DNA from 2 places in the Priestia sp. AB genome. Region 1 is predicted to be linked to the other one. Evidence: predicted binding sites of a transcription regulator. Region 1 holds the regulator's gene; the other holds the start of a gene.

What was found. Region 1 encodes LexA, which represses DNA repair genes until DNA is damaged. Its sites were predicted from a motif close to CGAACATATGTTCG; they were not measured.
Region 2: POF52_RS26055 (Y-family DNA polymerase) is a predicted target of LexA. The motif match lies at 8,128-8,141, and genes of this name have one in related genera.

What each region holds. Positions count from the first base shown of each region.
Region 1 is NZ_JAQMYN010000001.1:799,780-816,659, forward strand. It holds gene POF52_RS04060 (hypothetical protein) at 1-906, opposite strand, end outside; gene lexA (transcriptional repressor LexA) at 1,120-1,737, opposite strand; gene yneA (cell division suppressor protein YneA) at 1,884-2,213, shown strand; gene POF52_RS04075 (YneB family resolvase-like protein) at 2,267-2,935, shown strand; gene POF52_RS04080 (DUF896 domain-containing protein) at 3,005-3,235, shown strand; gene tkt (transketolase) at 3,402-5,408, shown strand; gene sirA (sporulation inhibitor of replication protein SirA) at 5,558-5,998, shown strand; gene POF52_RS04095 (YneF family protein) at 6,089-6,301, shown strand; gene POF52_RS04100 (ABC transporter transmembrane domain-containing protein) at 6,392-8,155, shown strand; gene POF52_RS04105 (ABC transporter ATP-binding protein) at 8,145-9,950, shown strand; gene POF52_RS04110 (aspartyl-phosphate phosphatase Spo0E family protein) at 9,973-10,149, opposite strand; gene POF52_RS04115 (cytochrome c biogenesis CcdA family protein) at 10,290-10,997, shown strand; gene POF52_RS04120 (DUF2179 domain-containing protein) at 11,208-11,765, shown strand; gene POF52_RS04125 (CcdC family protein) at 11,870-12,361, shown strand; gene POF52_RS04130 (DUF2621 domain-containing protein) at 12,393-12,818, opposite strand; gene gabT (4-aminobutyrate--2-oxoglutarate transaminase) at 13,095-14,450, shown strand; gene POF52_RS04140 (sigma-54 interaction domain-containing protein) at 14,599-15,969, shown strand; gene POF52_RS04145 (NAD-dependent succinate-semialdehyde dehydrogenase) at 16,001-16,880, shown strand, end outside.
Region 2 is NZ_JAQMYN010000013.1:97,724-114,603, forward strand. It holds partial or broken gene POF52_RS26015 (hypothetical protein) at 1-136, shown strand, start outside; gene POF52_RS26020 (TetR/AcrR family transcriptional regulator) at 280-882, opposite strand; gene POF52_RS26025 (cysteine hydrolase family protein) at 998-1,570, shown strand; gene POF52_RS26030 (MFS transporter) at 1,691-3,082, shown strand; gene POF52_RS26035 (sialate O-acetylesterase) at 3,490-4,338, opposite strand; gene POF52_RS26040 (dihydrofolate reductase family protein) at 4,567-5,130, opposite strand; gene POF52_RS26045 (macrolide family glycosyltransferase) at 5,159-6,361, opposite strand; gene POF52_RS26050 (YolD-like family protein) at 6,469-6,801, opposite strand; gene POF52_RS26055 (Y-family DNA polymerase) at 6,815-8,080, opposite strand; gene POF52_RS26060 (hypothetical protein) at 8,341-9,030, shown strand; gene POF52_RS26065 (hypothetical protein) at 9,060-9,305, shown strand; gene fabZ (3-hydroxyacyl-ACP dehydratase FabZ) at 9,665-10,099, opposite strand; gene POF52_RS26075 (lysophospholipid acyltransferase family protein) at 10,114-10,704, opposite strand; gene POF52_RS26080 (ketoacyl-ACP synthase III) at 10,712-11,701, opposite strand; gene POF52_RS26085 (YesK family protein) at 12,138-12,407, shown strand; gene POF52_RS26090 (MerR family transcriptional regulator) at 12,590-13,375, shown strand; gene POF52_RS26095 (DUF2178 domain-containing protein) at 13,501-13,851, opposite strand; gene POF52_RS26100 (helix-turn-helix transcriptional regulator) at 13,853-14,080, opposite strand; partial or broken gene POF52_RS26105 (helix-turn-helix transcriptional regulator) at 14,409-14,611, shown strand; gene POF52_RS26110 (hypothetical protein) at 14,608-15,012, shown strand; gene POF52_RS26115 (SDR family NAD(P)-dependent oxidoreductase) at 15,243-15,902, opposite strand; gene POF52_RS26120 (TetR/AcrR family transcriptional regulator) at 16,232-16,813, shown strand.

The DNA of each region.
Region 1 (16,880 bases):
CAAAAGCTGATCCGTTTTAGAGTCTGTCGATTTAGAAATACACGAAAACACATGGTCTGTTATAACGTAATAGGTTTCAGGAGCCCATCTGGAGTACACGTGTTTGGTATTATACGTTTTAATATACTCGTGGTTGTGTGCAGAGATAAACGGTTTCCCGTCAGGCGTATAGCTATTTAGCTGCCCAGTACGAAATAAAGTTGTGGAGTTAATCTCTTGCTCTTGATTTACCGTTACATAACTTAATACAAACATCCGTTCATCGATAAAATAAGGAAGGCTCCCTACATGCTGTTCACGCGTGGCTTCTTTTTTGATGTGTTCGTTCAAAAATGGCGCAAGCTGTGAAAAAATATAATCCTGTACTTTGCTATAGCGGTGATGTTCATAGGTAATGGTGGATCCATGCTCTTCAGCAAGCTTCGGTTCTAATACACGAAAATGATTCATGAATTCTAAAATGTCATCATAGGTGTAATGATTATGACTCATCTCAGTGCGAATGGTCATGACGCCAATCTCAAAAGGACATAAAAAAACATCCACAGACAGCACGTTGCTAGACACGGTGGTGGAGGAAGTTTGTAGCGTAACGGTATGGTCTATTTTTTTTGAAAATCGAAGCAAGCCTTCTTTTTCGCAGGAATCAGGGAATAGAATACATTCAATGTAAGGAAGAAAATATTGATCCAAGCTATCATGAGATACGTAATACTGTTCTCCGTAGTATTCTTTTTCTACATGTTTGTTTTGAATGGAAAAAAACTCAAACAAATTTTCTTTCAGTGCATGAACAAGCTGCTCTTTATTTTTTCGGTCAAAGGAAAAAGGAAAAAGAAACATGTTCATTGCTTTGGTAGGTACAATGGTTTGAAATGGTTCTGTTTTCCTTGGTGTATTGGTCATAAACTACATCCTTCTTATAGTCGGTTGTATTTCCTTGTAAGAGTCGAGGAAATGCAGGTAGAAAGTAAAAAAGGTAAAACAAGATTTACAAAAACCGTTCTACCTGCCTGCGATGATTCAACGTATCATTTATAATATGCCAATTTTTTTAGAAAACAAACGTAAAAAAACCAACTAACATCATGATTAGTTGGTTTTACATACAGTATCTGATTAGTGAATCGTGCGATATACACCAGTTACTTTTCCTAAAATCGTTACGTGGCGAAGAATAATAGGCGCCATCGTTGAATTTTCAGGCTGTAAACGAACGAAATTTTCTTCTTTAAAGAAACGTTTTACCGTTGCTTCGTTGTCTTCGGTCATAGCGACCACAATATCTCCATTATTAGCTGTTTGCTGCTGACGTACGATTACCATATCGCCATCTAGAATACCTGCTTCAATCATACTTTCTCCCATAATTTCAAGCATAAATACATGATCATCTGGAGAAACAAATTTATCTGGAAGAGGGAAATATTCTTCCACATTTTCAACGGCTGTTATAGGCAGACCCGCTGTTACTTTACCGATAACAGGAACATTTATGACATTGCTTTTAGGGATGTTTACTTCGTCTAGTTGAAGAACTTCGATTGCTCTTGGTTTTGTCGGATCTCTGCGAATTAACCCTTTGCTTTCTAAACGAGCTAAATGTCCGTGTACAGTGGAGCTAGAGGCTAATCCTACCGCTTCCCCAATCTCACGCACAGAAGGCGGATAACCTTTTAATTTTACTTCATGCTTAATAAAATCTAGTATGTCTTGTTGACGTTTTGATAGCTTCATATTTTTCACCTCGATTTTAGCTATTCTTTAGGTGAATTATACCACGTGATGTGTCAATATACAAACATAAGTTCGAAGAATTCCATTGACAGAAACAAATGTTCTCACTAAAATAAGAACATATATTCTGATAGGGGGATCATAATATGCAACAATTCTTACATTCTATGAAACATTACGCTATTTTTTTTGCAGTTATCGCTGCACTTACATATGTATTGACGCTGGTTTTAGGAGCGGATAAAGTAGATTTAGACAAATATTCAACGGTTACTATTACAAAAGGAGATACGCTTTGGGAATTGTCCAACAAGTATCATAATCACCATCATTTGACCACCAATGAATTTGTCAAATGGGTTGAAGACGTCAATGACTTAAACTCAGACACTGCGCAGTCTTTATCTCCTGGAGATAAATTATATATTCCTGTTTTAAAAAAAGAGTTACATAATCAAGTGGCAATTGAACAGTAGTGTGTAACGGTCGTTCCTGAATATTGTTAGAAGCCGAAAAGGTCGTGATAAAAGTGGATGCCATTATTTATTGCCGTGTCAGTACGGATAAAAAAACCCAAGAAACATCTTTACAGCGCCAGCAAGAAGAATTAAAAAAGCTTGCTGATCTTCACCATCTAGACGTAAAAAAAGTCGTAATGGAAAAAGCAAGCGGATATGAAGTAGACAGAGAGGGTATTTTGGATGTTCTTCATACAATGAAAGAAGAAAAAATATCTGTGTTGCTTATTCAAGATGAAACACGATTAGGCAGAGGAAATGCCCGAATTGCGCTGCTTCATGCTTTTCATAAAGAAAATGCTACCATCTATACGATTAGTCATCAAGGCCAGCTTCAGCTTTCAGAATCTGATTCAATGGTGTTAGATATTATTAGCTTAGTGGAAGAGCATCAGCGGAAATTACATAATGCTAAAATTAAAAGAGGAATGAAAAGAGCTGTAGAAAACGGTTATCGTCCGCAGCAAAATTTAAAAAATCAAGGAGTTAACTCGGGAAGAGAAAAAAAAGAAGCGCCAATTGAAGAAATTGTCCGCCTTCGTCATAACGGCTTAACCTTTGCTGAAATCTCAGTTACGCTAAAAGGTTTTGGCTATAATATTTCAAAAGCGACGGTACATCGCCGCTATCAAGAATACCAAGAGAGTGCTCAATCTCTTGATAAAACGAAAGAGATTTAGTAAGATGACTACATGTTGCCGGAACGGTTCGGTAATTTTAATTATTGATTATAAGGAGATAGGTTTTATATGCTATCAAAAGATAAACTTGCTCGTATTAATGCTCTTTCAAAAAAGGCAAAGGCTGAAGGTCTGACAGAATTTGAAGCGAAAGAACAGCAAGAGCTACGTCAGGAATATTTAAAAGTTTTCCGACAATCTATGACAAATCACCTTCATACGATTAAAGTTGTGGATGAAGAAGGTAAAGATGTTACGCCTAAGAAGTTAAAAGAGAGTAAAAAGAAACGTCTTCACTAAGACGTTCTAGTAAAACTAGAGGAGTGTTCCCTCTAGTTTTTTGTATATTTTTAATAAGGCACACAAAAACTGTAAAAGTGGAAAATTTTTTGGTTCAAGTATTGTACAAATAAGCAAATCATTAGTATGATAACATATGTACATAGTTTTGAAAGGAATGAAGAGTATGACACAACGTATTGAAGATCTTTCGATTGCAACAATTCGTACTTTATCAATCGATGCGATTGAAAAAGCAAATTCAGGTCACCCAGGTATGCCAATGGGAGCTGCTCCAATGGCATATACATTGTGGACAAAATTTATGAACATCAATCCAAAGAATCCAAACTGGTTCAACCGTGACCGCTTTGTATTATCAGCAGGGCACGGATCGGCACTATTATACAGCTTGCTTCATTTAGCTGGATATGACTTATCAATTGAAGACCTTAAAAACTTCCGTCAATGGGGAAGTAAAACACCAGGTCATCCAGAGTTCGGTCATACAGCAGGTGTTGATGCAACAACTGGCCCACTAGGACAAGGTATTGCAATGGCTGTTGGTAAAGCAATGGCAGAACGTCATTTAGCTGAAACATACAACAAAGAAGGTTTAGAAATTGTAGACCACTTTACGTATGGTATTTGTGGTGACGGAGACTTAATGGAAGGTGTATCTGCTGAAGCAGCTTCATTAGCAGCACATTTAAAATTAGGACGTTTAGTTGTTTTATACGATTCAAATGATATTTCTTTAGACGGAGATTTAGATCGCTCGTTCTCTGAAAACGTAGAAGATCGTTTCAAAGCTTACGGATGGCAAGTAATCCGCGTTGAAGACGGCAATGACTTGACAGCGATTGCAAACGCAATTGAAGAAGCAAAAGGCGATTTAACACGCCCAACACTAATTGAAGTAAAAACAACAATCGGATTTGGTTCTCCAAACCACGCGGGTACTTCTGGCGTGCACGGTTCTCCATTAGGTTCCGATGAAACAAAATTAACAAAAGAAGCTTATGCATGGACATTTGAAGAAGATTTCTATGTGCCAGAAGAAGTGTATGCTCACTTCAAAGCTACAATTGCTGAAGATGGCCAAAAGAAAGAAAACGAATGGAACGATGTATTTGCACAGTATAAAGAAAAATACCCTGAACTAGGTCGTCAATTTGAACTAGCAGTAGAAGGAAAGTTACCGGAAGGCTGGGAAGAAACGCTTCCAGCATACGAAACGGGTTCAAGCCTAGCTAGCCGTGCTTCTTCTGGAGAAGTATTAAACGCAGTAGCACAAGCTGTACCTCAATTCTTCGGCGGTTCAGCTGACTTAGCTGGCTCAAATAAAACAATGATTAAAGGTTCAGAAGACTTCACTGCAGCTGATTACAGCGGACGTAATATCTGGTTTGGTGTACGCGAATTTGCAATGGGAGCTGCATTAAACGGTATGGCTCTACACGGCGGTGTAAAAGTATTCGGAGGAACATTCTTTGTATTCTCTGATTATCTTCGCCCAGCAATTCGCTTAGCAGCTTTAATGAAGCTTCCTGTAACATATGTATTCACACATGACAGTATCGCAGTTGGAGAAGACGGCCCAACACATGAGCCAATTGAACAATTGCCATCACTTCGTGCAATGCCAGGTCTTTCAGTGGTTCGTCCTGCAGATGCAAATGAAACAGCTGCTGCATGGCGCTTAGCATTAGAGTCAACTGACCGCCCAACGGCGCTTGTATTGACTCGTCAAAACTTGCCAACGCTTGAAGGTACAAAAGAAAATGCATACGAAGGCGTGTCTAAAGGTGCGTACGTTGTATCTAAAGCTGGTAAAGACCAAGCGGATGCATTAATACTTGCAACAGGCTCTGAAGTAAGCCTAGCAGTAGAAGCACAAAAAGCATTAGCTGCAGAAGGTATTGACGTATCTGTAGTAAGTATGCCTGCATGGGACCGTTTCGAAGAGCAATCTGCTGAGTACAAAGAAAGTGTTATCCCTAAATCAGTGAAAAAACGTTTAGGTATTGAAATGGCTTCTACACTTGGCTGGGAACGCTATGTTGGAGACGAAGGACAAGTTCTTGGTATTAATCACTTCGGTGCATCTGCTCCTGGTGAAACAATCATGAAAGAATTTGGTTTTACAGTTGAAAATGTAGTAGCAAAAGTGAAAAGCTTGCTTAATGCATAATTCTTTTTCATAAGAAAGAGCGGACTCCTGTGGTCTGCTCTTTTTTTTCGACAAAAAAACAAAGGAATTTTTTCATCGATAGACAAGCATTGCGTACACCATTCGGTATAATGGTACAAAAAAGAACGAGCCGAAAGGGAGGATGAATCGTGAGAACGTATGAAGTATATTTAATGGAGGAAGAAGTTGCATCATCCTATTTTCGAAGAGAAAAGCTCATTTATCAGCTGCTGATTGAATATAGAATGAAACGTCACTTGCAGGAAACGCACCTACAAAAACAAGTTCATTACATTACTCGCCAACTGCCCATTTCATTTATTCAACGAGAATTGCTTCAGGCGTTTTCTCATTATCCTCATTTTTTTACTCATCAAGAGACGTTTGTGCTGGAATATCCTCATAAAAAAAGTCGAGCATCTATAAAATTAACGAATCGCTGTATAACAATTGAAGGAGATGGCAATGTTGATGCTGAGACAGCTTTTTTTGAAGTATTACGCAAGCTAGATCCTTGTTTTTTAGCAGTGAATTATGGAACGGATGAATACGGCTGGCTGAGGCCTGTGAAAACAAGAAAATTTGTGTAATTATTTAAGGAAATTGGAACGGAAATATTGTATAATAGCGTATGGTCTAGTACACTGTAAGTTAGACAACACGAAGGAGGAAGTAATACCATGGGAATGTATATTCTAGTTGGTGTTCTAGCATTAATTGTTGGGATAGCGCTAGGATTTTTCATTGCTCGTAAGTATATGATGAGCTATCTGAAGAAAAATCCACCAATTAATGAACAAATGTTAAAAATGATGATGATGCAAATGGGCATGAAACCATCGCAGAAAAAAATTAACCAAATGATGAAAGCAATGAACGGCCAAATTAAATAATGGTTAATTGGACAGACACTCTCTATTCAGAAGGGTGTCTTTTGTTTTATGATAGAGATAAGAAAATAGTTGTGGGGCTAGGGGGATACGATGAAAATTTTTCGAGAGTTATGGTGGTTTTTCAAACAGGAAAAAAAGTCTTACATAACGGGGATAGCGCTGCTCATTATTGTGGCAGCATTAGAACTTCTCCCGCCTAAAATTATTGGTTTAACGGTAGATGGCATTAAAGAAGGGACGCTGAATGGAAAGCGCTTAATGCAGATGGTTGGCATTTTGCTAGGAGCTGCTGTGGTGGCCTATTTCACAAGATACATATGGCGTATTATGATATTTGGTTCATCTGTTAAACTAGCCAAGCAGCTGAGAAATACCCTCTACACTCATTTTACCAAGATGAATCAGGCCTTTTATCAACGGCGGCGAATTGGGGATCTGATGGCCCATGCAACAAACGATATTCAAGCTATCCAACAAACTGCAGGTTCGGGCGTTTTGACACTCGTGGATTCCATTGTCACAGGAGGGCTTGTTCTATGCACAATGGCCCTCACAATCAGCTGGAAATTAACGCTTATTTGCCTTATTCCTATGCCGCTTATGGCCGTTTTAACAAGTTACTATGGTACATTGCTTCATGCGCGGTTTCATCACGCACAAGCAGCATTTTCTACTTTAAATGATAAGGTTCAAGAAAGCATTAGCGGAATTAAAGTCATTAAGACGTTTGGGGAAGAAGCAGCTGATGTCGAAGAATTTCGCATTAAGTCTGCAGATGTTGTGCAAAAGAACATGAAAGTAGCCCGAGTAGATGCATTGTTTGATCCGACCATTTCGATTATTGTAGCACTTTCTTTTTTACTTGCTCTTATTTTTGGCAGCAAGATGGTTATTAGTGAAGAGTTAACACTGGGTCAGCTTGTTACCTTTACAACTTATTTGGGCCTTCTTATTTGGCCGATGCTCGCGTTTGGCTGGCTATTTAATATTGTAGAACGAGGAAGAGCATCATATGACAGGGTATTTTCTTTATTAAAAGAAGAAAATTCGATTGAAGAAGCAGCGCATCCTAGTGCTGAAATGCCAACAGGAAATATTGAAGCTGTTATTCATAGGTTTTCGTATGGTAAAGAAGACGCATATACGTTAAACGAAATTTATTTTACACTTTCTCGCGGTCAAACGTTAGGGATTGTCGGAAAGACGGGTGCTGGGAAAACCACGATTTTAAAGCTGCTGCTTCGTGAATTTGATGTAAGAGACGGAGCTGTTTTATGGGGAGGAAAAGACATTAAAGACTATGCTTTTGATTCATTGTACAAAAGCATTGGATATGTTCCTCAAGATCACTTTTTGTTTTCAACAACAGTTGCTGATAATATCGCTTTTGGAAAAAGAGAAGCAAGCAATCAAGAGATTAAAGAAGCGGCTAAGGTTGCCAATGTACATAGAGACATTCTCGATTTTACAGATGGCTATCAAACAATAGTAGGCGAAAAAGGCGTTTCATTATCGGGTGGACAAAAACAGCGTATCTCGATTGCAAGAGCTCTTCTATTAGATCCTGAGCTTTTAATTTTAGACGACTCGCTATCAGCGGTAGATGGAAAAACGGAAGCGGGTATTTTACAAGCGCTGAAGCAGAAACGTCAAAATCGAACAACGATTATTACAGCGCATCGGCTGAGCTCGGTTACTCATGCAGACCTGATTCTTGTATTTGATAAAGGGAAAATTATTCAGCGAGGAACTCATGAGGAACTGCTTAGCGTGAGCGGCTGGTACCAGGATATGTACGATAGACAGCAGCTTGAACGTGCGGTAGAAGAAGGAGAGACGAAAAATGAAAATTGAGCATTCTTCGGTACATAAACGTCTGTTTCGCTATACAATTCCGCATAAAAAATCATTTTTTTTAGCGTTCACACTATTATTAATTGCTACGGCTGCGGATTTATTAGGGCCCATTTTGATTAAAATTTTCATTGACGATTATTTAACTCCTAAGTATTTGCCTCTTCAGCCTCTTGTGTGGCTGGCTAGCAGTTATTTGCTTTTACAGCTTTTAAAAATTGTCGTTCAATACTTTCAGCTTCTGCAGTTCCAAAAAATTGCGCTTCAAATTATTCAGCAGATTCGAATTGACGTTTTTTCTCATGTTCATCGCCTGGCTCTTCGCTTTTTTGACAACACGCCCACGGGAAGCCTGGTATCTCGAATTACAAATGACACGGAAGCCATGAAAGAAATGTTTGTGGAAGTCATCGCGGTTTTTATTCAAAATGGGGTATTTTTGGTCGGTATTTTTATAGCCATGTTTATGCTAGATATGAAGCTGGCTTTTTATTGTTTAGTTCTTCTCCCGTTCATTTGGGGACTTATGAAGCTTTATCAGCATTACAGCGCTATTTACTACGGACAGCTTCGAGAGAAACTAAGCCAGTTAAATGCCAAGCTTCATGAGTCTTTGCAAGGCATGTCTATTATTCAGCTATTTCGTCAAGAAAAGCGGCTGCGCTCGGAATTTGAAGAAATCAATGATGAACATTACAAAGCGGGGATGCGCAATATTAAGTTGGATGGTTTGCTGCTAAGGCCGGCAGTCGAAATTCTTTACATTTTAGCCGTTATTCTTGTGCTCAGTTATTTTGGTATTTCCGTAGCTGACAGTCCTGTTAAAATTGGTGTTCTTTACGCGTTTATCAACTACTTGGATCGTTTTTTTGAGCCTGTTAATGAAATGATGCAGCGTCTCTCTATGTATCAGCAAGCGATGGTATCAGCCTCTCGGGTATTTGACTTGATGGATGAAAAAGAAAAAAATCCAGTCATGACAGGAGAACAAAAGCAGGGGGTACAAAAAGGAACGGTAGAATTCAGAAACGTAACGTTTTCCTATGATGGTGTTCGAGATGTACTTTCTGATATATCGTTTACGGTAAACGAAGGAGAAACAGTGGCTTTAGTAGGCCATACAGGAAGCGGGAAAAGCTCCATCATTAATTTATTAATGCGTTTTTATGAGCAGCAAAAAGGAGACATTTTGATCGATAATAAACCGCTATCGTCTTTTTCAAATAAACAGCTTCGAGATGAGGTAGGGCTAGTGCTTCAAGATGCTTTTTTATTTGCAGATACCATAAAACGAAATATTACGCTGCACGAAGACCATTTTTCTGATGAACAAGTAAAAGCAGCGGCGGAATTTGTGCAAGCTCATGCATTTATCGAAGCCCTTCCAAATAAGTATAATGAAGTGCTAGTCGAAAGAGGTTCCACTTTATCAAGCGGCCAGCGTCAGCTCTTAGCATTTGCAAGAACGGTCATCCGGAATCCTAAAATCCTTATTCTTGATGAAGCAACAGCACACATTGATACACAAACAGAAGAAGCGATTCAAGAAGTGTTAAGAGATATGGGAAAAGGCCGTACAACAATTGCGATTGCCCATCGTTTATCCACTATTCAACACGCCGACTGTATTTTAGTACTGCATAAAGGGAAAATCGTCGAAAAAGGCACACATACTGAACTGCTAAACAAAGGCGGTTTGTACTATAATATGTATCAGCTTCAGCACAGTGAAAAAGAAGAGAATTTCAGCAAAGAAACAGGAGTAAAAGAGATTTATACAGAATTGATAGAGTGAAGGTAAAAAAAAGAAACAACCTTCATGAAGAGGTTGTTTCTGTTGTTTGAGCAGGGAATTCATTGTAAACGTTTAATAAATGATCTAATTCTTGACTATGTTTAATAGCAGGTGGAGAGTTTAATCCACTTACTCGGACTATGCGGATGAGTTCTTCTCGTTTCTTTTCAATCGCTAATAGAATATCTTTTTTGGCCAATGCTATGTATCCCTTCTAACAAGTCGTTTACCTAATTATACAAGATAATGGTACTATTTGAAAGAAGTGAGATAAGACAATTTGGTTACAAAATGGTAACGAAAAAGAACAAAAAGAACAAAAAAAGGGAAGTGGGAAATGTGGGAGATTTAAATTTGTTTTTGGCATTTGGTGCGGGGTTTTTATCCTTTATTTCACCCTGCTGTTTGCCTTTGTACCCAGCTTTTTTATCGTACATAACGGGAGTTTCAGTTAGCGAGCTAAAGGAAGGCGCTAAGTCACATCAGCGCAAAGCTTTTATTCACACAGCATTTTTTCTATTGGGGTTTTCTGTTATTTTCATTATGATTGGCTTTGCGACTTCTTTTATTGGTCAGTGGTTTTTTAACTATAAGGATTTAATTCGGCAGATTGGCGCTATTCTTATTATTTTCTTTGGTCTAGTTGTACTAGGGATTTTTAAGCCTCGAATTCTTATGCAGGAACACAAGCTTAAATTCGCAAATAAGCCGGCTGGACTCTTAGGTTCTTCTTTTATTGGTATAGCTTTTGCTGCGGGCTGGACTCCGTGCACGGGCCCTATTTTAGTATCAGTTATGGCGCTTGCAGCGACAAACCCAGGCTCTGGCCTTTTGTATATGATAGCTTATTCACTTGGATTTTCTATTCCGTTTTTTATTATGACGTTTTTTATTGGGAAAATGAACTGGTTAAAAAAACATATGAATTCCATGATGAAAGTTGGCGGATATGCAATGATTGGTATGGGATTTATTTTGTATTTTGACTGGATGACAAAAATTATTATTTATACAACGAGCGTATTTGGAGGGTTTACGGGCTTTTAAAAAGGGAAGATGATACAAAAAAGAATCTGAGAATTGGCAGATTCTTTTTATTTTTCAAAAGATAAAATAGTTACTTTTGCTCTTAGGAAATATACAAGAATATGATGTAAAAAATATATAGAAAAAATTTATTTTTACTATATCTTCTATAAATACGGAGTGATACAATGAAATCGTCATATTTTTAATTGTTAAAAAGAGGTGTATAAATTGAAAGATATTTTGTTAATCTTGCTTTTGCAACTGATCTATGTACCGATCTTGACGCTACGCACAATTTTTTTAGTCAAAGGTATGAGTATGTATGCCTCGGTTTTTGGATTTGTTGAAGCGTTAATTTATGTATTTGGTTTATCTCTTGTATTTTCAGGAGATCAAAGCACGCTTGCTATGGTTGTATATGCAGTTGGGTTTGGAGTGGGAATTATCCTTGGAAGTTATATCGAATCTAGACTTGCTATTGGATATACAACATTCTTAGTTAACCTTATGACTAAAAATGAAGAGTTGATTAACCGCCTTCGACAGGAAGGTTTTGGTGTTACTGTTTATCAAGGAGAAGGAAGAGACAGTGCACGCTATAGATTAGACATTTTAACAAAAAGAAGTAGAGAAGAAGAGCTATTAGCATTCATTGAAGAATATGAGCCTCGTGCTTTCATTATTTCATACGAGCCGCGTAAATTTAAAGGCGGGTTCTTACTAAAATCAATGAAAAAGCAAAAACAAAAGCAAAAAGCAAAAGCGGATCTTACCTCTACTAAATAAAAACAGAAGAGACACTCTTTTGTTTTTTTGTTGCACTTTTACTTCTGATGTTTTTTGGATTATAATATAAGCAAACACTAAACTATAGTAAAGGAAGGATTTCATTGGTTATTGCTTCAACACTTGTCGCAATTTTTATGGCTTCTTTCATATTAGTTATTCGAATGAAAGCTGCTGATAAACCAACGAATGCAAAAAAAATTATACTTCCGCCTTTTTTTATGAGTACGGGAGCATTAATGTTTATCTTTCCAATGTTTCGAGTAACGGGTGCAGAACTGCTTGAGGCGTTAATAGCAGGCATGATTTTCTCAATCCTGTTAATTAAAACGTCTAAATTTGAAATTCGTGACGATCATATTTACTTGAAGCGTTCAAAAGCTTTTGCATTCATTATTATTGGTTTGCTTATTATTCGGATTGCAATGAAAATATATTTAAGTTCTTCAATTGATGTTGGCCAGCTTGGCGGTATGTTCTGGATTTTAGCATTTGGTATGATTGTACCGTGGCGCATTGCTATGTACACATCGTACAAAAAGCTCGAACGAAAGCTGCATAATGATCGTCTTGGGAATACAACGATATTAAACTAAAAAAGGTGGCTGCGCAGCCACCTTTTTTAGTTTAAAATAAATGCTGGTAAGGGACGGCATCTATTTTTTGCTTTTTTAATGTTTTTAATAAAAATTTATGATCACGTTTAGGCGTAGCTAAAATGTATCCACGTACGATTAAGTCTTCCGTTATAGAGGCTGCTTGTTCCTCAATTGCGAGTTCCCCAATTTTTCCCGCAATTTTTTGTTTGGCTACATCGCGAAATAGTTCAGGTACTGGTTCAACAAGAACGTTTAATAGCTGCTTTTGATCCGCTGACCAAAGGTGGACGGTTTTGGAAAGATAGTGATCTTGCCAATCAAGCTCAGACATGCCGTCTTCTTTTGGTAAGCGCTTTAAAAATTTCCTGAACATAAAAAATCCGCCGATAGCAAACATGCTCATTAAAAAGACCACCCAAAATAAAATAACCCATAAAAACCAGCCCTCTAGCATATTTTTCACTCCTTTATAAAGAGGTCAATCCTAACATTACTATATTTATACATTTATTATAAAAGCCTTGTTCCTTTTATGGCAATATAAAATTCCTGTACTTTATGCGAGAGGAAAGTCTTTTTTGACTCATCAATAAGTTTATATAGACTTATTGATGAGTGAAATATCGTTAGAATTATCTAAAAATGCTTATTTTTCAGCTTTTTAAAAGTTGGCACGTTTTTTGCATATAAACTAATTGAAGAATTATTTAATATGAGAGGAAGATAAAAAATGAGTCAAACTTTTAGCAAAGTAGCAACAAATTTACCGGGAGAAAATGCAAAGCAATTATTAGATAGAAGACACCGTGCCATTCCGAAAGGTGTAAGTTATGGCATTCCGACATTTGCTGATACGGCTGAAGGGGCGATCGTTAAAGATGTCGATGGCAATACGTTTATTGATTTCGTAGGCGCAATTGGCACAATCAATGTAGGGCACAGTCATCCAAAAGTAAAAGAAGCGCTTCACAAACAAGTAGACCGTTTTATTCACACGGGATTTAACGTAATGATGTATGAGTCATACGTAGAGCTTGCAGAAAGATTAGCGGCAATTGCACCGGGTGAATTTGACAAGAAAGTATTACTTTTAAATAGCGGAGCAGAAGCTGTAGAAAACGCAGTGAAAATTGCTCGTAAATATACAAAGCGCCAAGGAATTATTTCCTTTAACCGCGGTTTCCATGGCCGTACATTAATGACAATGACAATGACAAGTAAAGTAAAACCATATAAATATGAATTTGGACCGTTTGCTCCTGAAGTATACAAAGCTCCATATCCTTATGAGTATCGCCGTCCACAAGGGTTATCAGTTGAAGCATACGAAGATTTCATGATTACAGAATTCAAAAACTTCTTAAATACAGAAGTAGCACCGGAAACGATTGCAGCTGTTGTAATGGAGCCGATTCAAGGTGAAGGTGGTTTCATTGTTCCAGGTAAACGTTTTGTGCAAGAAGTGTATCAATTATGTAAAGAGCACGGAATTTTATTTGTATCAGATGAAATTCAAGCAGGATTTGCACGTACAGGCCGCTACTTCGGTATTGAACATTTTGACGTTGAGCCTGATTTAATTACGGTATCAAAATCATTAGGAGCTGGCGTACCAATCAGCGGTGTCATTGGCCGTGCTGAAATCATGGATGAATCTAATCCTGGTGAGCTTGGCGGAACGTATTGCGGAAGTCCTCTTGGATGTGAAGCAGCTTTAGCTGTACTTGATATCATTGAAGAAGAAAAGCTAAACGAACGCGGTGAGTACCTTGGAAAAGTGGTAACATCACGATTTGAAAAACTAGCAGAAAAATATGACTGTATCGGTGATATCCGCGGATTAGGTGCTATGTCTGCTATCGAGCTTGTAAAAGACCGTGAAACAAAAGAAGCGGACAAGGAGCTCACACAGCGTATCGTAAAAGAAGCAAACAAGCGTGGATTATTACTGCTTAGCGCAGGAGTATTTGGAAACGTTCTTCGTATCTTAATGCCGATTGTTATTACAGATGAGCAGTTAGAAGAAGGCTTAGCTATTTTTGAAGCAGCACTAGAAGCAAGCGTACAGCAAACGGTTGAAGTGTAAGAGAAAGTGAGACATGAGTGAAGAGAGAACTCTTCACTCATTCTTCATGAATCACAAAGAATGGGTATGTTTGGACACTCTATTTATAGATTTTTCATTTTCTGATAAAATAAAATAATAATTATTTTTTGACGAAAAGGTGATTCAAATGACCATTCATAAAAAGCATATTCAGCAAATTAACGACGAACTTTACGATATATTTGAGTCATCATTTGATGAAATCTTTGTAACTGATGCAAATGGATATGTATTAGTTGTAAATTCAGAGTGTGAAAAAAACTATGCTTTGAAAGTGGAAGATTTTATTGGAAAGCACGTAAAAGAACTTCAGGAAATGGGGATCTTTTATCCTTCGGCCACGTTAAAGGTGATTGAATCTAATCAAGCAATTGAATTGGTTCAAAAAACAAACTCAGGCCGGTATCTTCATGTGCGGACAAGGCCAGTATTCACCAATGACGGGCAATTGAAAAGCGTTATTAGCTATTCTCGAGATCTCACAGACTTAATGGAATTAAAACGAAAAGTGGAAGAGATGGAAGAACAGCTTGAAAACTATAAAAAAGAGTTAAACGAATCCGTCGATTTAGAAGGCATCGTGACAAAAAGCGAAGCGATGAAAAAAGTTTTTTCGACCATTCAACGAGTTGCTTCTGTAAATACAACCGTTCTTTTACTTGGAGAAACAGGGGTAGGAAAAAGCAGAGTAGCAAAACTGCTTCACCAGCTTAGTACCAGAAAGCAGCAGCCTTATCATGAGCTTAATTGTGCAGCGCTTCCTGAACAGCTTATTGAATCAGAGCTATTTGGCTATGAAGGCGGTACGTTCACTGGAGCATTTCGAGAAGGGAAAAAAGGGATCATTGAGCTTTCGAACGAAGGCACGCTTTTTCTAGATGAGATTGGTGAACTTTCTCTTTCAGCACAAAGTAAGTTGCTCCACGTGCTGCAAGACCGTACAATTCGTCCCGTGGGTTCAACAAGAGCAGTATCAATAGACGTACGAATTATTGCTGCTACGAATCAAAATCTGGAGCAAATGGTCGAAGAAGGAAAGTTTAGACGTGATTTGTACTATCGACTTAACGTGGTGCCAATTACGATTCCACCTTTACGAGAGCGAAAAGAAGATATTCTGCCTCTTGTCTATCAGTTTCTTCATCATTTTAATACGGTATATGAACGTAATGTACGCTTATCACCAAAGGCATTAGATGCATTTTTAGGACAGGAATGGAAAGGAAACGTTCGCGAAGTGGAAAATATCATTGAGCGCCTGGTTGTTACAGGAGAAGAAATGATTACGCTTAAAGACTTGCCATTTGCAAAAGAGTTTGCTATCGATCCACCTTTGCATACGCTTCCTGAAATGATTGAACATGTGGAGAAAGAAATGGTCATCAAGGCGTTTGAACAGCATAGGTCGTCTTACAAAGTAGCAGAACAGCTTGGTATTAGCCAATCGCAAGCCAGTCGTAAAATTCGAAAGTACGTTTCGGACAGCACAGAATATTGAGTAGATAAATTTAAGCAGGGAGTGAAGAAATATGAAGCAAGCAAACTTATATATTAACGGAGAATTTGTTTCAGCAAATGATGCATATGAAGTGGTAAATCCAGCAACAAATGAAGTAGTGGCTGCTGTTGCAAAAGGTGGAGAAAAAGAAGCGAAGCTAGCAGCAGATGCTGCCTATGAAGCGTTTCAAACATGGTCTAAAAAAACAGCAGAAGAGCGCGGTAAATTATTATTTAAATGGCATCAGCTGATCGAAGAACACACGGATGAACTTGCTGAAATAATGACAGTTGAGCAAGGTAAGCCTCTTAAAGAAGCAAAAGGTGAAATTGGCTATGCCAACGGATTTGTTTCATGGTACGCAGAAGAAGGCAAACGCATTTACGGAGAAACAATTCCAGCTTCTTCTCCTAATAAACGATTATTTGCTCATAAGCAGCCTGTGGGAGTCATGGCAGCTATTACGCCTTGGAACTTCCCGGCAGCTATGATTACGCGTAAAGTAGCCCCAGCTTTAGCAGCTGGATGTACAGCGGTTATTAAACCCGCAGAACAAACGCCACTAACGGCTCTTCGACTAGCAGAGCTTGCACAGGAAGCGGGTATTCCAAAAGGCGTAATTAATGTAGTTACGGGAGATGCAAAAGCGATTGGAGAAGCGTGGCTTCAAGATGGACGCGTACGTAAACTATCGTTTACGGGCTCTACAGAAGTAGGTAAACTGTTAATGCGCGGAGCAGCTGATACGGTTAAAAAAGTGTCTTTAGAGTTAGGCGGACACGCTCCGTTTATCGTAACAGCAAATGCTGATTTAGACAAAGCAGTAACAAATGCAATTGCTTCTAAATTCCGTAACGCTGGTCAAACATGCGTATGTACAAACCGCATCTACGTGCACGAGTCTATTGCTA
Region 2 (16,880 bases), on a different contig from region 1:
CCAGTTTGTCTATTTTTCTGTTTATTATATTGTCTTCTCGCTACTGCCGATCAAATATACAGAAACAAATTCAAGCGATCGACGTGCTATCTATGATGCATTGAGATATGGAAAAATAACATGTAACCCTGATTAATAAAGCTGGAATAATGATGTTTCCAGATCCTAATGAGAAATAAATAAAGTCAAATTAACGTCAATAAGCGTAAAGAAGGGATAGCACTCTATCCCTTAAATTCTCTATCGACTCCCATTAAGTTTAGGGGATTTTTTTTGTGATTAATCAGAAATAAAAGTTGAACAGAGAAGATTTAATATTTCCTCAGGTGAATAACCCCGCACGTTTTTTTGAAAAAAATACGAATCGCTGCTTAAAGCCAATAGCATCATATCGGCTTTAAAGGCACTGTGTAAATAAGGTTTTTGCTCTCTTCCTCTCATTTCGTCAAATAGCTGAACCAATATTTGATGTAATTCAATATATAAAGGGCTTTGAGCTCGGGATTTAATTGACTTCGTTTCCTCGACTCCTGTAAGTAGTTGTGCTTTTTTTTCTCTGAAACAAATAAAAGAGCTTATGACTTCTTTCAATTTTTTTTCAGCCGGAACGGTTTCACTTTCTTGCAAGTATGCTTCAATATCATCGAAAAATAGATCAATACTGTCTTTAATCAAATCTAAACATAACTCACCTTTGTTTCGATAACGGCGATAAAGGGTCCCTGGACCAATTTGTGCTTTTGTAGCAATTTGATTCATGCTTACCTGTTCTACACCATATTGCTCAAATAGTGTATGAGCTGTATCCAATATTCGTTGACGATTCCTTGCAGCATCACGTCGCTCAGGCCGAGTACGGGGTGTATTCTCTTCATTTACCATGCTATCACATCCTATAAATTAATACTCATCTTGACAAACGGAGAAGTCTCCACTTAATATAAAGAGGAGAAGTCTCCGTTTAAATTCTAAATAAAAAAGGAGGAAATTACAACTTATGCAAAATCAAAGTAAGAAAACCGCATTACTAGTAATGGATTTACAAAATGGCATTGTGCCACATTTAGGAGAAAATATAGAGGAAGCAATAATTCCTTATCAGAAGGCAGTAAAAGCAGCCCGTGAACACGCTCTTCCAGTTATTTTTATCAGAGTGGGGTTTAGTAAGGGGTATCCTGAAATTAGTCCAAAAAATAAGGCATTTTCAGCTATATCTAAATACGGTGCCATGACAGTTCATGATAAAGCAACACAAATTCATGAATCCATTCAACCTGAGGGAAATGAACCTGTCATTACGAAGTATCGAGTAAGTGCTTTTTGTGGAAGTAATCTTGAAGTAATCCTACGATCACAGCAAATTCAGACACTTGTCCTCAGTGGAATTGCTACAAGTGGGGTAGTTTTATCAACGTTAAGGGAAGCAGCAGACAAAGACTTTGAAATAAAAGTACTAGAAGACGCTTGTTTTGATTCGGATCCAGAGGTTCATCGAGTTCTCATGGAAAAGGTATTTCCACGTCAAGCCGATGTGTTAACGGTCCAATCCTGGATTGCTACATTAAATTAAACAAATAGGGTTTGTTTTCATTATGACGAAAACAGACCCTACTAATTTATTTTTAATGATTTACAAACCCATTTTTGTAGCTATGGAACCTTTCAAGATAAAATGAAGGAAGGAATAAATTTGTCTATATTTAGTAACAGCAAAAAGGATAAAAAGAAAGATCATTTTAAACAAAAGCTGATTACTCCAATGGTTTTAGGGTCCATTCTAAATCCAATTAACTCTTCTATCATTTCAGTTGCTTTAATTCCAATTGGGCAGGCGTTTGGAGTACCACCTTCCCAGACAGCATGGCTTGTGTCTGCTTTATATCTTGCGACAGCAATTGGACAGCCAGTCGTCGGAAAGCTAATTGATGTTTTTGGTCCCAGAATCCTCTTTTTAATCGCAACATCATTAGTAGGAATTTCTAGTCTAATTGCGATTTTTGCTCCTGATTTTTGGTGGTTAGTGGTTGCACGATGTTTACTTGGTTTTGGAACCTGCGCTGGTTACCCTGCTGCTATGTATCTTATTCGGAGTGAAGCAGAACGAACAGGTAAAGACAGTCCGGCAAGTATACTTACATTATTATCGATTGCTAGTCAAACCATTGCCGTTGTTGGTCCTACCTTAGGGGGGTTACTTATTGAAGTTGGTGGTTGGCAAAGTATATTTATCGTAAATATTCCTTTGTCATTAGCTTGTGTACTCTTGGGCTACTTCCGTTTTCCAAGAACTTCAGAAGATTCCCTTAGAGAAGAGAGTAAGTGTTCCTCTATTGATTTTATTGGTATCCTGTTCTTTGGAATTACGTTAATTACAGGGCTCTTTTTCTTAATGAATCCTAATTGGAATCATCTATATTTATTGCTAATTGCAACAATCTCCGGTGCTATTTTTACTGCCTTTGAGTTAAAAATTAAAAATCCTTTTATAGATTTACGATTACTAGGAGGCAATACTCCTTTGTTATTAACATATGCGAGAGGCTTGCTTTCAGCTACTGTATCGTACAGTTTCCTTTATGGATATACTCAATGGTTAGAAACAGGTAGGGGACTATCTCCTTCTCATTCTGGTTTGTTGTTATTGCCGATGTTTTTAACATCTATAATCGTTTCTAAAACAACCGGAAAAAATCCGGCAATTCGTATGAAACTGATTGTAGGGAGTGTCGTTCAGGCTATTGCTATGTCACTGCTCCTATTTACAAATCATTCAAGCAGTCTTATTTATCTTGTTATCATTGCTATTCTATTTGGAATTCCACAAGGGATATTGAATTTAGCTAACCAAAATGCTCTCTATTTTCAGGCTTCATCCAAACACATTGGTGCTTCAGCTGGTTTATTAAGAACCTTTATGTACATGGGAGCTATACTTTCTTCTGCCGCAAACGGATTATTTTTTAAATCTGAAGCAAATACAAAAGGAATCCATCATCTAGCACTATTTAGTTTAGTTATTTGTTTTATTCTGATTGTTACCCTTTTCGATCAATCTCTGAGTAAAATTGAAAAAAACAGATGACCGTTTAAAATGCTGTATTTACACTTCGGCATGCTTATCTGCAATAAGATTTTAGTAATAAACTTCAACGATTGGACGCTTTTATGTGGTAACGAAAAAGTCCAATTTCTCAGTCAATAAATTGAGAAATTGGGCTTTTTATTACTGTAAATTCCTTAGTGGGAAAAATGCACATTTTGTTGATGGTACCCCCTATGTAATCTACTAGCTTAGATACCTTCTTCATTCCGCAGTTTCGGCATTCGCGCAAGAAAACGCCAGCTTTCACCAAACTTTTGAAGTAAGCTGAGTTGCAGTGATCGCATCTGCCACTAACTTTATTAACTATACCTATAATGATAATAATTAAAAATAAAGGTTGATACATATTGCACACAACCGATATGTATCAACCTTTTAATTCTGCTTTACTTACTTTCATTAATAGTAGAGACATTAATAGAAAACTCCTCAAAACTTAATTTTCCCAAGGCAAACTTCATACTTTCCACAAATATACGTTCATTTTTAGTTAGTTCACGCTTTGCTTCCTTTTCAATCCATTCATGCTCAACGTCCAAAATATCTAAAACATGCTTTTGTTTTGAAAAAGCCTCATAGTATCTTAATCCAAATTTTCTTTGGGAGACGGCATCAATGTGAATGCCATCTGGATTTGCTGTTAAGCCTTTTGATGTTACAAAATAACAATTTTTTTCAGTATGGGCAACTTTAGATAATATCTGGTTTATTTGTTTATATTCTACAGCGCTTTTTCCAAATCCGACATCTCCAAGGTAATGTCCTAACTCACCGATAATAATCGGGATATCTGGTGCATTCAATTCTTCTCTCAAGTGTTTAAATAATGAAAGCAATTTATCTTCATACGTCTTATAACGTTCTCCGTAACTGTCGCTTTCTCCTTGATGCCACAGAATTCCCACTAACTCACTTGTTTCCATTGCGAATTTTGCTTCAGAAATCGTGTGTCTTGTTAATAGTCCGTCAATTGCCCACTCATCAATTGAGCTTCCTCCCTCGGCACATGGTATTACCCCAATGGACTCGCCCGGATAATCCTCTGTCCAAGCTTGAGCAAAAGAGGCTGCCGGCCCAACACCAGATATGTGACGATCAAAATTAAGTGGTTCTGCCATCGTTTGCCATCTACCGTTTCGCAACATATTTATATGCTCATTATAAATCGGCGGTACATCCTCAATAAATCCTCTGCCTGCCATATTTGATTGTCCAATTAATAATATAGATTTCATAGAAATACCTTCTTTCTTTGTTTACAATAGTCTAATTAGACTAAGTAGATTTATAACTATAGTTTAATTAGACTTTTTATGATTTAGGTCTTGATAAAATTTTATCCGGAAATTCAGCGTATTCATACACTTTAGTAAGATCTATCTCTTGCTCCTTTATTTCTTCCAGGTTCATCACTCTTTTCTGTTTACTCTTATTAAAAAAGCTTTCTTGAATTTGATTAATTATCATTTAAGGCGATAGCACAGCTGGATAACGCCAGAAGAAAACGTTTTTGTATTAACCAGTTTAAGGTTTAACCTTTGTTTTATGTCAATAAATAAAGGTTTTCCACTTCCCAAAACAACAGGATGAACCGATAATCTAAATTCATCTACAAGCCCTAAATGTATAAAATTTGTAATAAGACTTGCTCCACCATATAGCCAGATATCTTTTCCAGGCTTTTTCTTTAATTTATTTACTTCTTCCAAAATATTATCATTTATATATATTTCTTTATGATCAGCCCTTTTTTGTGTCCTAGAAAAAACATACTTTTCTTTGCTGTGAACTAATTCCCACATTTCTTTTTCAGTATCAGAATCTCCAGTTTCCGGAGTGTATTCTCCCCATAATTCGTAGCTTTTTCTTCCATATAAAATAGTATCAATTTGATTTAAGAAATGAGTAAACTCCATATCAGGATCCATGATACACCAGTCAATCTCTCCGTTTGGCCCTTCAATAAATCCATCTAAAGTAACTGCTAAATCTAAAATTACTCTTCTAGACCTTATGTTATTGGACATAAAATCTCCACCTTTACATGTTCTATATTTAAATATTGTATTGTCTTTTAAATGTGAAAATCTCATCTACAGCCTGCTGATATCCCCCTGATTTTTGAAAAGATTTTCTTATATCTGTTAGAGCTTTATGAAAGGAAGGATGTCCTAACACATAATCCACGGTTTTACATAGGTGACTTACAGTCAACCCTTGCATTTGTAACTTAATGCCAGCTCCAAGGCTCTCAACTTGTTGAGCAATTACTGGCTGATCAGCGCTTTGTGGGATTACAATGAGTGGAATCCCATAATAGAGACCTTCATTGGTGCTATTCATTCCGCCATGTGTGATAAATAATTTCGTGTACTTTAGCACTTCAGTTTGGGGAACGTAATTTTTTACAATAAAGTTTTTAGGAATCTTCCCTAAATCAGATAGTTGAGTTTTTCCACCAATAGACATAACAACGGTATAGTCAGTGTTCTCAAAAGCCTTAAAGCAAAGTTTATAGAAATCAATTTCTTGATTAAAAACTGTACCTAATGAAATGTAAATGAGACTTTTTCCTTTTAATACAGAAAAGTCAAAGCTTCCTTGTGTTTCCATTGCAGGAATGGATGGTCCTACAAACTTGTACGTTTGATCAAATGTTTCTCGAAAAGGTTGAAACTCCCTAGTTGTATATACAATAGTAAGTGGGGCAGGATTACAAAAAACTTCATAAGGAGAAGTGATTTCAACCCCATATTTTTCTTTAATCTTTCTTGTTAGGCTTTGAAAATCACTATTTATCCTGTTAGCATGTTCTGGTGGAATACTTTGCGAAAGGTGTTCGTACATTCTTTTAAATGATAGTTCATTTTGAGCAAAAGATGTACATGAATTAGTTGCAGGGAGCTTTAGAATTTGGGAAAGTAAACGTCCACAACCAAACATCGAATCGTGAATGATGTAATCAAAATGTTCTCCCTGGATTTGTTCAAGAACGCTAGGTATAATGATATCCGCCGTATGTAAAAGACCGTTGATTCTTTCTGGTAAATAATTTCTTCCACCTGAGATAAAGGCTTTTAAAAATTTTTGACCGTCAAATGTTCGTACATCAGCTCCTGTCTTTTCAATACGTTCTCGAAAAGCTTCTATTGAAAAATATACTACCTCTTCTCCACGCGAAATAAGCTCTTGTACAACTGCAATTGTTGGATTGATATGTCCTTCTGATCCACCATTAATAAATAGAACACGTGCCATTATAATCACTCCTTAAGTAAGATGTTCTCTAGATTTTATATAAGAGTAAGGAGCACTGCTGCAAACTCTTGCTTAACTTAAATAATGAAACTGAATTTATCCTAAGTTTAAACGAATCGAACATCAATTAGCTCACTTAACCTCATTTTATTTTTTAATTCGAATACTTCATCGATAAAAATAAACAAATTCCCCAGAGAATCAACAAACTGAATGAATCCTGTCTCTGTTATGCATTGTCCTCTCTTATAGTATGTAAGATACACTTGTTTATTTGTATGTAAGGCTTCAATTAAGGTGAAATTAATTTGTTCCATTTGCTCTTCTGTTAAAACAGGTTGAGCTACTTCTGCTTGCTTATTTATAATCTCCTTTAATCCTATGTATTGCTCTGGCATAGTGGCGAATGGACGCCATTTTTTCATTCCTCTAGGTTCCATCTCTTTTTCCTCCTTACGCTTTATGGCCACCCATAAGGCCATTTCGATAACGAGCTGTGGAATAAGGAAGGTGACTAGACGCACGTAATACACTATTCTTCCCATAACGCAGCCGAATCTCATCAATCGTTTTGGCAAGAGTATAGGCTCTTTCACGCTGATCGATATCCTCAAATAAGCTCATTTGCTCCTCTTCCTGAATGCTGGTGTTTGATAATGAAATGCCAATGGAGCGAATCGGCATGCCACTATCATACGTATGTAAAATGGTTAAACAATACGGAAAGATATCTTGGCTTAAGTTTGAAGCTCTTCCCATTTTCTTTTGTCTGGAGAAGCCGCCACCTGTTTGTTTGCTGTAACCAATCGATAAATGGATCGTTTGAGCCACCACTTGATGCATGCGTAAACGAAAGCAAACATCGTCCAATAGCTCCAACAGCAATAACTCCACCTCTTTTCGGTTTGTATAATCGCGAAAGAGAATCTGACTTTTTCCAAAGGAACGAGAGCTAGGAATGTACACATCCGAAATGCGACTGTAATCAATCCCGTTCGCATGTTGATGAAGTTCTTCGCCCAAGATGCCAAATTCTTTTTGTAACATCTCTTTTGAAGAAAGAGCGAGTTCTTTTATGGAGTGAATGCCTAACCGGTGTAAGCGTCTTTCCGTAGCAGACGAGATCCCCCAGAAATCCTTCATCGGATGAATGGACCACAACTTAAAGGGAATATCCTCATATCGCCAATACGCAACTCCTGTTGGGCTATTCTTGGCCTCATGATCTAAGCTCACTTTCGCCAATAAGAGGTTCAGACCGATACCTGCGGTAGCTGTCAGCCGTGTCTTGCGATAAATCTCGTTGATGATTTTATGAGCTAATTCTTCTGGTGTTTGAGCGAATAAATGCAGAGAAGCTGTCGCATCAATAAACAACTCATCAATGCTGTAGGCATGAAAGTCTTCAGGAGCCACATACTGTAACACCAAACTCGAAATATAGTTCGAAGCCTTGATATATCTCTCCATGGATGGATTCACCACATGGATATCTTTCCTTTTAGGAATGTCGAAAAGGCGACTTCCCGTTTTGATTCCTTCTTTCTTTAATAAAGGTGTGGCAGCTAACACAACCGATCCTGACCTTTTGATATCTCCTACCACCGCAAGCCTTGTTTTCAACGGATCTAAGCTCCGTATGACAGAAGAAACGGAAGCAAAGAACGCCTTCATGTCGATACATATAATCACTCTGTTTGGTAGCTGCCCATAATCCATCGAAAGAACTCCTTAAATAAAAGAACGTTTGTTCTCTGTATTATATACGAACAAACGTTCTTTATTCAACAAAAACTCTAAAGTTTTCCCGATTATTGTTACTACAATATGACATATCTTTTTTAATCAATTTACAGACAAGTCTATATAACTAAAAAAATAACAAATTATTATTTTTATGTATATTTTTGTTACATTTCTGTTTTTATATAGTATAATTTCTCATTGTTGACAAAATATGAAAAAGGAGAGAAAATCAATTGGTAAAGAATCGAATTTTAGTTAAAGCCTTTTTATTAATGATTTTAGGTCTATTTTCGTTTAGCAGTATATCTTACGCAGATGAATGGAACGATGATGAATTTCAGAAGTTAGTTTTGGAAGAAAAAATTGAAGTATATGGATTAGATGAACTTAAAAATGCAGGGATTTTAGAGAGCGATGCAATCAACAAAGTTACATATACTGCTTTTTTTGAAGATGGAGTTAGTTACGATATCAATTTACAAGTGACTACAAACACAAGTGGGGCTATCACGGCTGTTGTATCTGATGCTTCTACAAGTACTTTTGAAGCTTTAAAAAGAAGAGGTAAACCTAAAAAGGGAAAGAATAACACTGTTCCATATAAATTAAATGGTGGAATGAACAAATCAAGCTTTATCAATGAGCACGCATATGATAGGCATAAGTATAATCCAAAGAAAAAATCTACACCTAATGATACTCAATATGGTCGCAATGTTGATGTCAAAAAATTAAGAGAAGAAACTATGAATAATTACGATAATAAATGGTCACAAACTGATAAAAAAGGAAATACTCAAGTTTTTTACGCTAAACGTTTTGATTCTAATATTAGTACCTCAGATACTTCGACAAGAGATCATAGAGTTATAATAAATAAAAGCAATTCTGCAAAGAGTACGCAATTTCCACTAGCATTCTAATTATGCTATAGATAAGGGGTAGACAACAAATGAGTAACGTAAAAAAAAGCCAAGTTTTTATAGAGCTTGATATAGCTAATTGGGATAATACTGAGTTTGGTAGCACTTTATATGAAATGTGTGAAACTAACAAAGAATATGAAAATGATTTAGTTGAAGTTCACCAAGTTGTTTTTCTTGGTAAACGAAAAAGCCAAGATCATTATTTAATCATTTTAAATATTACTCAAGATATAAACAATTTAGGTAAACCTGTAGAAAATTTATATAGATAATCTAAGAGGCTGGGTTTTGTCCCGGCCTCTTATTATATTCTAGTTCACATAAGTTTGATTATAGGAAGTAGACTTTTCAATCTATTAGTTTGCTAAAAGCGTTCGTAAAACTACATGCATTTTAAAGAACGTTCGTAAATTGTTTTTAAATTTAAACGAACGTCGAGAATGATAAATTTTTTATACAAACACACAGTCCGTAAAAGTATACTTTTACGGACGCACTTCATTCATAGAAGTAAATGAAAAGATCCTACATCATTTTGATGAAGGATCTACTTGGAGTGTCTTGTTGGTCCTCTTTGTCTAGATTATTTAAGGAACCTATATGTTAACTACCTGTATATATTGAAATTTGCTTACTTCCCATTATTCCAAAGAAAGAATGTTAAATCTACTTCACACACAATATTATTATCTACTTTAGCAACGCCATGAGCTTTTGCAACAGCTCCTCGGACGCGTGTCATTTCTACTTCTAAGTATAATTGATCCCCTGGACGAACTTGTTTCTTAAAACGACAATGTTCAATACCAGTTAAAAGGCCTATTTTTTCATGATTTTCTCCTTTTTGCAGCATTATAATTCCACTTATTTGAGCCAAAGCTTCAACAATCAATACACCTGGCATAACCGAATAGTCAGGAAAATGTCCATTAAAGAATTCCTCATTGGCTGTAACGTTCTTAACCCCAATTGCATTTTCTCCTTCTCTTAATTCAATAATTTTATCTATTAGTAAAAAGGGATAACGATGGGGTATAATTCTTTGAATTTCTTGGATATCCAGCACAATTTTTTCTCCTTCTAAACATTACTTTTTAATTCTTTAAATACTTTTGAAATCACTGCGTTTGTTTTTTCTGTAACAACTTCTTTATCTTTAGTCATTTTAGGTACATGAATAGGATCTCCTAAAATCATAAATCTTCTTTTTCTTCCTAATAAGCCTTTTATGGTATGTGGTCCTACATATACTGCTGGTATAATAGGAACACTTCCCCTTGAAGCAATATGAATAGCTCCATTTTTTAACGCTTTCTCTTCTGAGTTTCTTGTTCCACTTGGAAAGATCCCTACTACTTGTTTCTTTTTTAGCAATTGCAAAGGTATTTTTAAGACACTGGGTCCAGGTTTACTTCGATCTACAGGAAATGCATTTAATTTTTTTAAAAGCTTTTTGATAAAAATCTTATTAAATAACTCTTTCTTAGCCATAAAGTGAATAGGAGTCGGATATAATGCTATTCCTAAACACACTACATCAATCCAGCTTTTATGCGTACACACAACAATAAACGGATCATTTTGAGGAAGTTTTTCTTTGTTTACTGTTTTCATTCTTCCGTTCATCAAAAATAGTATAAGCTGTAGAAATCTTGTTGCAAAGGTATACATTGATTATTTACTCCTTACCTAAATCCCATTTAATAATATGACCTGCGTGGGTAAGGCCTCCTCCAAATCCATAGAGTAAGAGAACGTCTCCATCTTTTAATTTCCCTTCGTTTATCCCTATTTGTAGTGCTAGAGGAATGGAAACGGAAGAAGTGTTTCCCATGTACTCGACACTAGTTAATGTCTTCTCAACTGGAAACTCTGATCTTTCACATATAGACTCAACCATTCGTAAATTGGCACTGTGTGGAACGAACCAATTTACTTCACTCTTTTGTAGATTTGCTTGTTCTAGCAATTCAGCCATACCTAAAGGAATTGTTCGAGATGCCCACTTATATACTTCCCTTCCGTTTTGCACCATCTTGCCACTCGAACTCAAAGGTTGTCCATGCATGGTAGTAGATAAATTGGTGCGGTATACATGTTTACCTCCCTTTCCATTTGTACCGATATGCGTAGCAATAAAACTTGGGCGCTCTGCATCACTTTCCACCAAAACAGCTGCAGCTCCATCCCCAAATAGAACACAGGTAGTTCGATCTGTATAATCTGTAACCTTTGATAACGTTTCTGCAGTTACGACTAAGACTTTATTATGAAGTCCAGATGTAATAAAGGCGTTTGCCATGTGTAATCCGTATGTAAAGCCAGCACAGGTAGCGTTAAAGTCTAGCGCCCCAGTTGTAGGAATATCAAAGTAATCTTGTATTTGGGCTCCCACGCTTGGAAATGCATAGTCGGGTGTTGTAGTTGAGACAACGATACATCCTACATCCTTTAACTCTTTTTGATACTGCTCCACTAAGTTTTCAATTGCTTTAATAGCTAGGTCAGAGGAATACTCGTTTTCATCGGCAATTCTTCTTTCCCTCATGCCAGTTCGTTTCACAATCCATTCATCGTTCGTATCCACAATTTTTTCTGAATCGTCATTCGTAAGTCTTTTTTCTGGTACGTATGTGCCTATTGCTGTAATACGTGCAGTTGATTTCATTGTATTCACCCTTCTTTATAACTAAGTTATATAAATTGATATTAGTACTAGGTACTAATAAAGTCAATGTTTTATATGAAAAAATTGTAAATTAAGATCACCCGAGCTTAATAATAAAAATAGAAACCTCTCCCAAATTGTACTCGGAAGAGGTTTCTATTTAGTAAGCTTATAAGAAGCTTACGTTAGTAAACATATGTGTAAAACGCAAATTTTTTATACATTCATTTTATCATTTTTCTTGCATCAAACCTTTATAAAAAGCTGGATAAACGATAAATTCAAATAACGAACGAGCCCTTGTGTACCATGGACTCGTTTCTTACATGTGTACGAGAAAGAGTGTTTATGTAAACTAGCCTTGTATGTCATATACATAGTGATTTCACTCAATATTATTGTTAAAATGGAATTAAAAGGATAAAAGGGGGATTCTATGGATGTTAAGATAATTTTAGGAACGATTATAGCTGCTTTAATATTGGCATATATATTTCATTCGCTTCAAAGAAAAAGAAACTCTGATAAACACATAGGGGATAAAGTTTTTAACATTGGGTTTGTCATTTCTTTAACTATAATTACAATTAGCATTTTGGTAGTAGGCGGATGGGACGGAATGGCTTTAGGAGCACTAGGAGCTTATTTATTGTTCCCATCATTAAGTGGACTTATTTTTACTAAGCTTTTGATCAGATATAACTAATAAAGTGTTAAGCATATTTGAAGCCTTTAGATTTATAAATCTAAAGGCTTTTTTGTACTGATAAGTCACATTATATTAACTACAAATGTATATTTAAGAATTAACACTTGAACCTCCAGTTACGTTAGGTATTATGATGAAACTAATTAGATTAATAATGGGTTGTAAGGAGGTTATGTAAGTTGGGTAACGATTTAGGTTTCTCAATTGGTAAATTTTCCAAGAAAACGGGTGTTTCAATAAGGACGTTGCATTATTACGATGAAATAGGGCTACTCAAAGCTCAAAAAGATCTCAGTTCTGGCCATCGCCTATATGGAGAGGACCATATAGTAAAACTTCAAAAAATCTTAGCATTAAAATTCTTAGGTTATAACCTAGAAGAAATAGGATTAATGTTAACAAATACAAATCTGAACTTAAACCTAGAGAACACTTTAATTCAACAGAAAAAAGCATTTGAGAAGAAAAAGGAGCATTTAGACAAAGTTCTGAAGGCAATTAATCAGACGATTTCTTTATTAGGAGATCAAGAGGATGTTCCAAGTGAAATATTAATTAGTTTGATTAATAACATTCAAAATGAAGAAGATCAACGTACATGGCTTGAACATTTCACTTCTAAAGAGATTGCAGATAAGATTTATAATAAATCTGATGAGGAGAATTTGTCCTTAGATAGAGAATTTATTGATTTATCGAGAGAAGTGAAAAGGTTAGCTGGAAAACCAGTTCATGACCCAGAAGTACAAGAGTTGGCCAATAAACATTGGCAGGCATCTCTTAAATATGTTGGTGAGGAGGCTATGCATGCTTTTGGAAAATTAGAGGACGAGGAAATAGAAGACTTTCAAAGGATGATGGCATCACCTTATACAGAGGAAGAAGAAAAATGGTTAGACCAAGTAATAGAATATTATATGGTTCAAAATGGAATGTATAATCCAAACCAACATAATGATAAATAATTTTTTAAAAGCTAACCTTATTATTCAAGATCGTTAAAGAAACCTATAGAAAATTCTATAGGTTTCTTTAACTACTTAGAATTCGCAATATGTTAACTACTTCTGAATATGGTATACACAATTTTTTAGTTTAAGAAATCCTTTTTATATCGAACAGCAAGATATATACCTGCAGCAAGGAATGCGAGGGAATATTTAAATAAGAAGAAAATTTGCCACATATATTCTTTGGGGAAGATTAGGTCGCACAAGATGACTCCAATTAACATAACAAGGGCACTTTTTAAGTTTATTTGACTTGTTCTTTCATCAGACACACTCATACCCATCTTCTTTTGAAGTACGTATACCAATATCATTGCAATTATAAGCGATAACAGTCCAATCCCAATCAGCATATTCCAGTTACTATTTGATTGTTCTGTCCAGGTTTTTAAAGGGGTAAAAATAGCATCTTCTATTTTGTCAGTTATCATCTCAGTCACGTCCTCCCACATAATTAAAAATATCGTTAACGTCTACGTCGAAGAAATTAGCTATTCGAAAAGCTAAAACGAGGGAAGGAGAATAATTATTTTTCTCCATCACATATATGGTTTGTTTGGATACTCCTACAGCGTCTGCCAATTCTTTTTGAGACATTCTTTTTAAAACTCGGTGCTCATACACTTTATTTTCAACGTAGTCACCATTTTTTTCTTTCAATGTATTCACCTTCCTTTTTTTGACTACAAACAAACAATACAACAAACTTATATAAAGGTAAAGTAAACTTATACAAAAGATAAATATTATTATACGATTTATAATAATAAAAAGGGTTAGACTCTTAGCGAGGAATCTAACCCTTTTTCCATCTTTAATCGAAAATATAAATTCTTTCTCACTGTCTATAAAGCACATTATGTTAACTAAGTTTGTATGCTACATACGAAAAAAATAGACATTTGTAAAAGATATTTGACATAATGAAAATATTACCATACACTATAAATGTAAAATGTTTTTTACATTTTAGGGGTGGGTTGAGAGTATGGATAATCAAATTAAAGAACTAAGGAAATCTAAAAAGTTATCTCAAGAAGCGCTAGCTAATGCTTGCAATGTATCGAGACAAACGATTAATGCGATTGAGAATAGTACGATCCAAGCTTAGAGCTAGCATTTCAGTTAGCAGGAAATTTGAATGTTAGTGTAGATGAATTATTTTTATACAAAAACAGGGGGAATTTATGATGAAAAATGTAAAAAATAATTATGTATGGACTGCCATTATTTTACTAAGCTGCGCTTTTGCAATGTATACGATTTATATAACAGATTTTAAAGATGGAGTTAGATTAGGGGTAACGAGAGTTATAGCAATAGTTTTGGTTATTACTACTTTATGTCAACTTGCTACGTGGGGATTTGATCGACAAATTCAAAAAGATGAGATGGGTAAGAAAATTGCTAGGATGAGTGCTAAAAGAAGCTATCATATCTTAACTATAGGTCTTTTCATTCTTTGGATTTTAGATCGTATTATTTTCGTAAGAAAAAATGATTTTGGAAATATTTCTTTGTTTGCAGCGTTATGCCTGGCATTGGTTATCTTTCCAATTGTTCAATTCTTTTCTGCGAGACGTTATAGATAATGTTTAAAAAGCCTAGAGCATTATGTTTCTAGGCTTTTTAGTTCATATAACGTTGATTATGATAACTAAAAATGTATACTTTTGCGAACGATATATTCAATTCTATTACAAGACGTTAAAGTAATTATCATAGTAAATAAAATACATGTACGGACACATAAAAACGGCTACTTTTTTGGTGATTGATGCCGGATTTATACCTGAGATGATTGATTTTCAATCTACCCGATTCATACTTTATCTTCCGTAATAAATTCTTCGATTCGATCTCTTTTGGTGTACATGTCATACCAAATGTCGGCGATTTTGTCTTGAACTCCCGAATTCGGTTGCATCCAGATTCCGATCGAAATATGCCCTGCATAAATACCTTTGTCCTTTAATTCACTATTCAAATTGAGGATATAATTACGAAGACCGGAAACTGCAATTCCGACATTGCCCATCATTGGTACTGGATTGACTGCGGCTCCGCCTGTCGTAAATAACAGAGCTCCACTTTGTTTATCCAACATATCCGGAAGCACTTCTCGAATACTCGATATCGCACCTAAAACGTTGAATTGAAATTGGTATAGCGCATTTTCTTCTGTTACATCTAATGCGTTTGTTACTGTATCAATACTTGGAGTTGGACTGTATTCAACCACATCAATAAATCCGTATTTCTCTTTGATCGTTGCGAAAGCTAAACTAATTTGGGCTTTATTTAATATATCAGCTTGAAATGATGCTGCTTCAATGCCTAATTGTTCTAGTTCAATAACCAGTTGGTTCAACTTTTCTTCATTACGGGCTATAAGCGCTACACGAAATCCGTTTTTTCCGAACTTCTTCGCAATAGACATTCCTAATCCTGGTCCTGCCCCAACAATTACAATATTTTTCATAATATAATTCCCTCCATAACTTCTTAGCTAATTATTTTTTCTAAGAGAGTTCATTTGTTACAATAGGTACTACTTTATTTATTAAGAACCAATCGCATTTTCAATCTTTTGGGTATGATTCTGAAAGATCACAACAATTTACTTGATCAAAACCCTTCCACAAAAACATGTGTTATTTAAGCAACGCGCGTTGTATAATTGATGATAAGATGAAAAAGAACTATTAACAACCACCAAAATGGCTAATATGTTGTTTACACAACACTTCTATTATATTGTCGTTTTTAAACACCATTGTGTAGCCTAAAAAGGAGAAGAAAAAATTGATTATGCCAAAAAAAGATCCGAGAATACTTCGTACAAGACAATTGATTGTAGACTCTTTTATTTCGTTAGCTAGTGAAAAAGATTTCAACAATATAACGGTACGTGATATCACTGAAAAGGCTACTATTAACCGTGCTACATTTTATGCGCACTTTGACGATAAATTTGATTTATTACATTCCACCATCACCAATACTTTTACAGACAAATTGAAAAAAAGACTAAATGGTCACGAGGGATTCAATGAAGAAGTCATTGCGAATATTTTTCTAGCCATGTGTGATCACCATAAAGAGTTAAGTGACTTATGTCCTAAAGGTTACAATTCTTTAGGAACTATTATAGAAAGTAAAATTAAAGAAGAGTTACAAAAGCTAATAGCTGATCTTGTGCTAAAAGGCACTAAAAATACCATTGTATTAGAAGATAAACAATTGGTAACAACCCTATCTACTATACTGAGTTGGAGTATATACGGAGCTACATACTCATGGAATAAGGACGGAAGACTTATTTCACCAGAAGAGCTAGTGACTAAGACCCTACCTATATTTAAAAATGGCATGAGTAAGTATTTCTTTTAATGAAACTTATGTTAAATATCAATTCTTTTTGGAATTCAGTCGCCATATAGACTATATTTTACCGTAC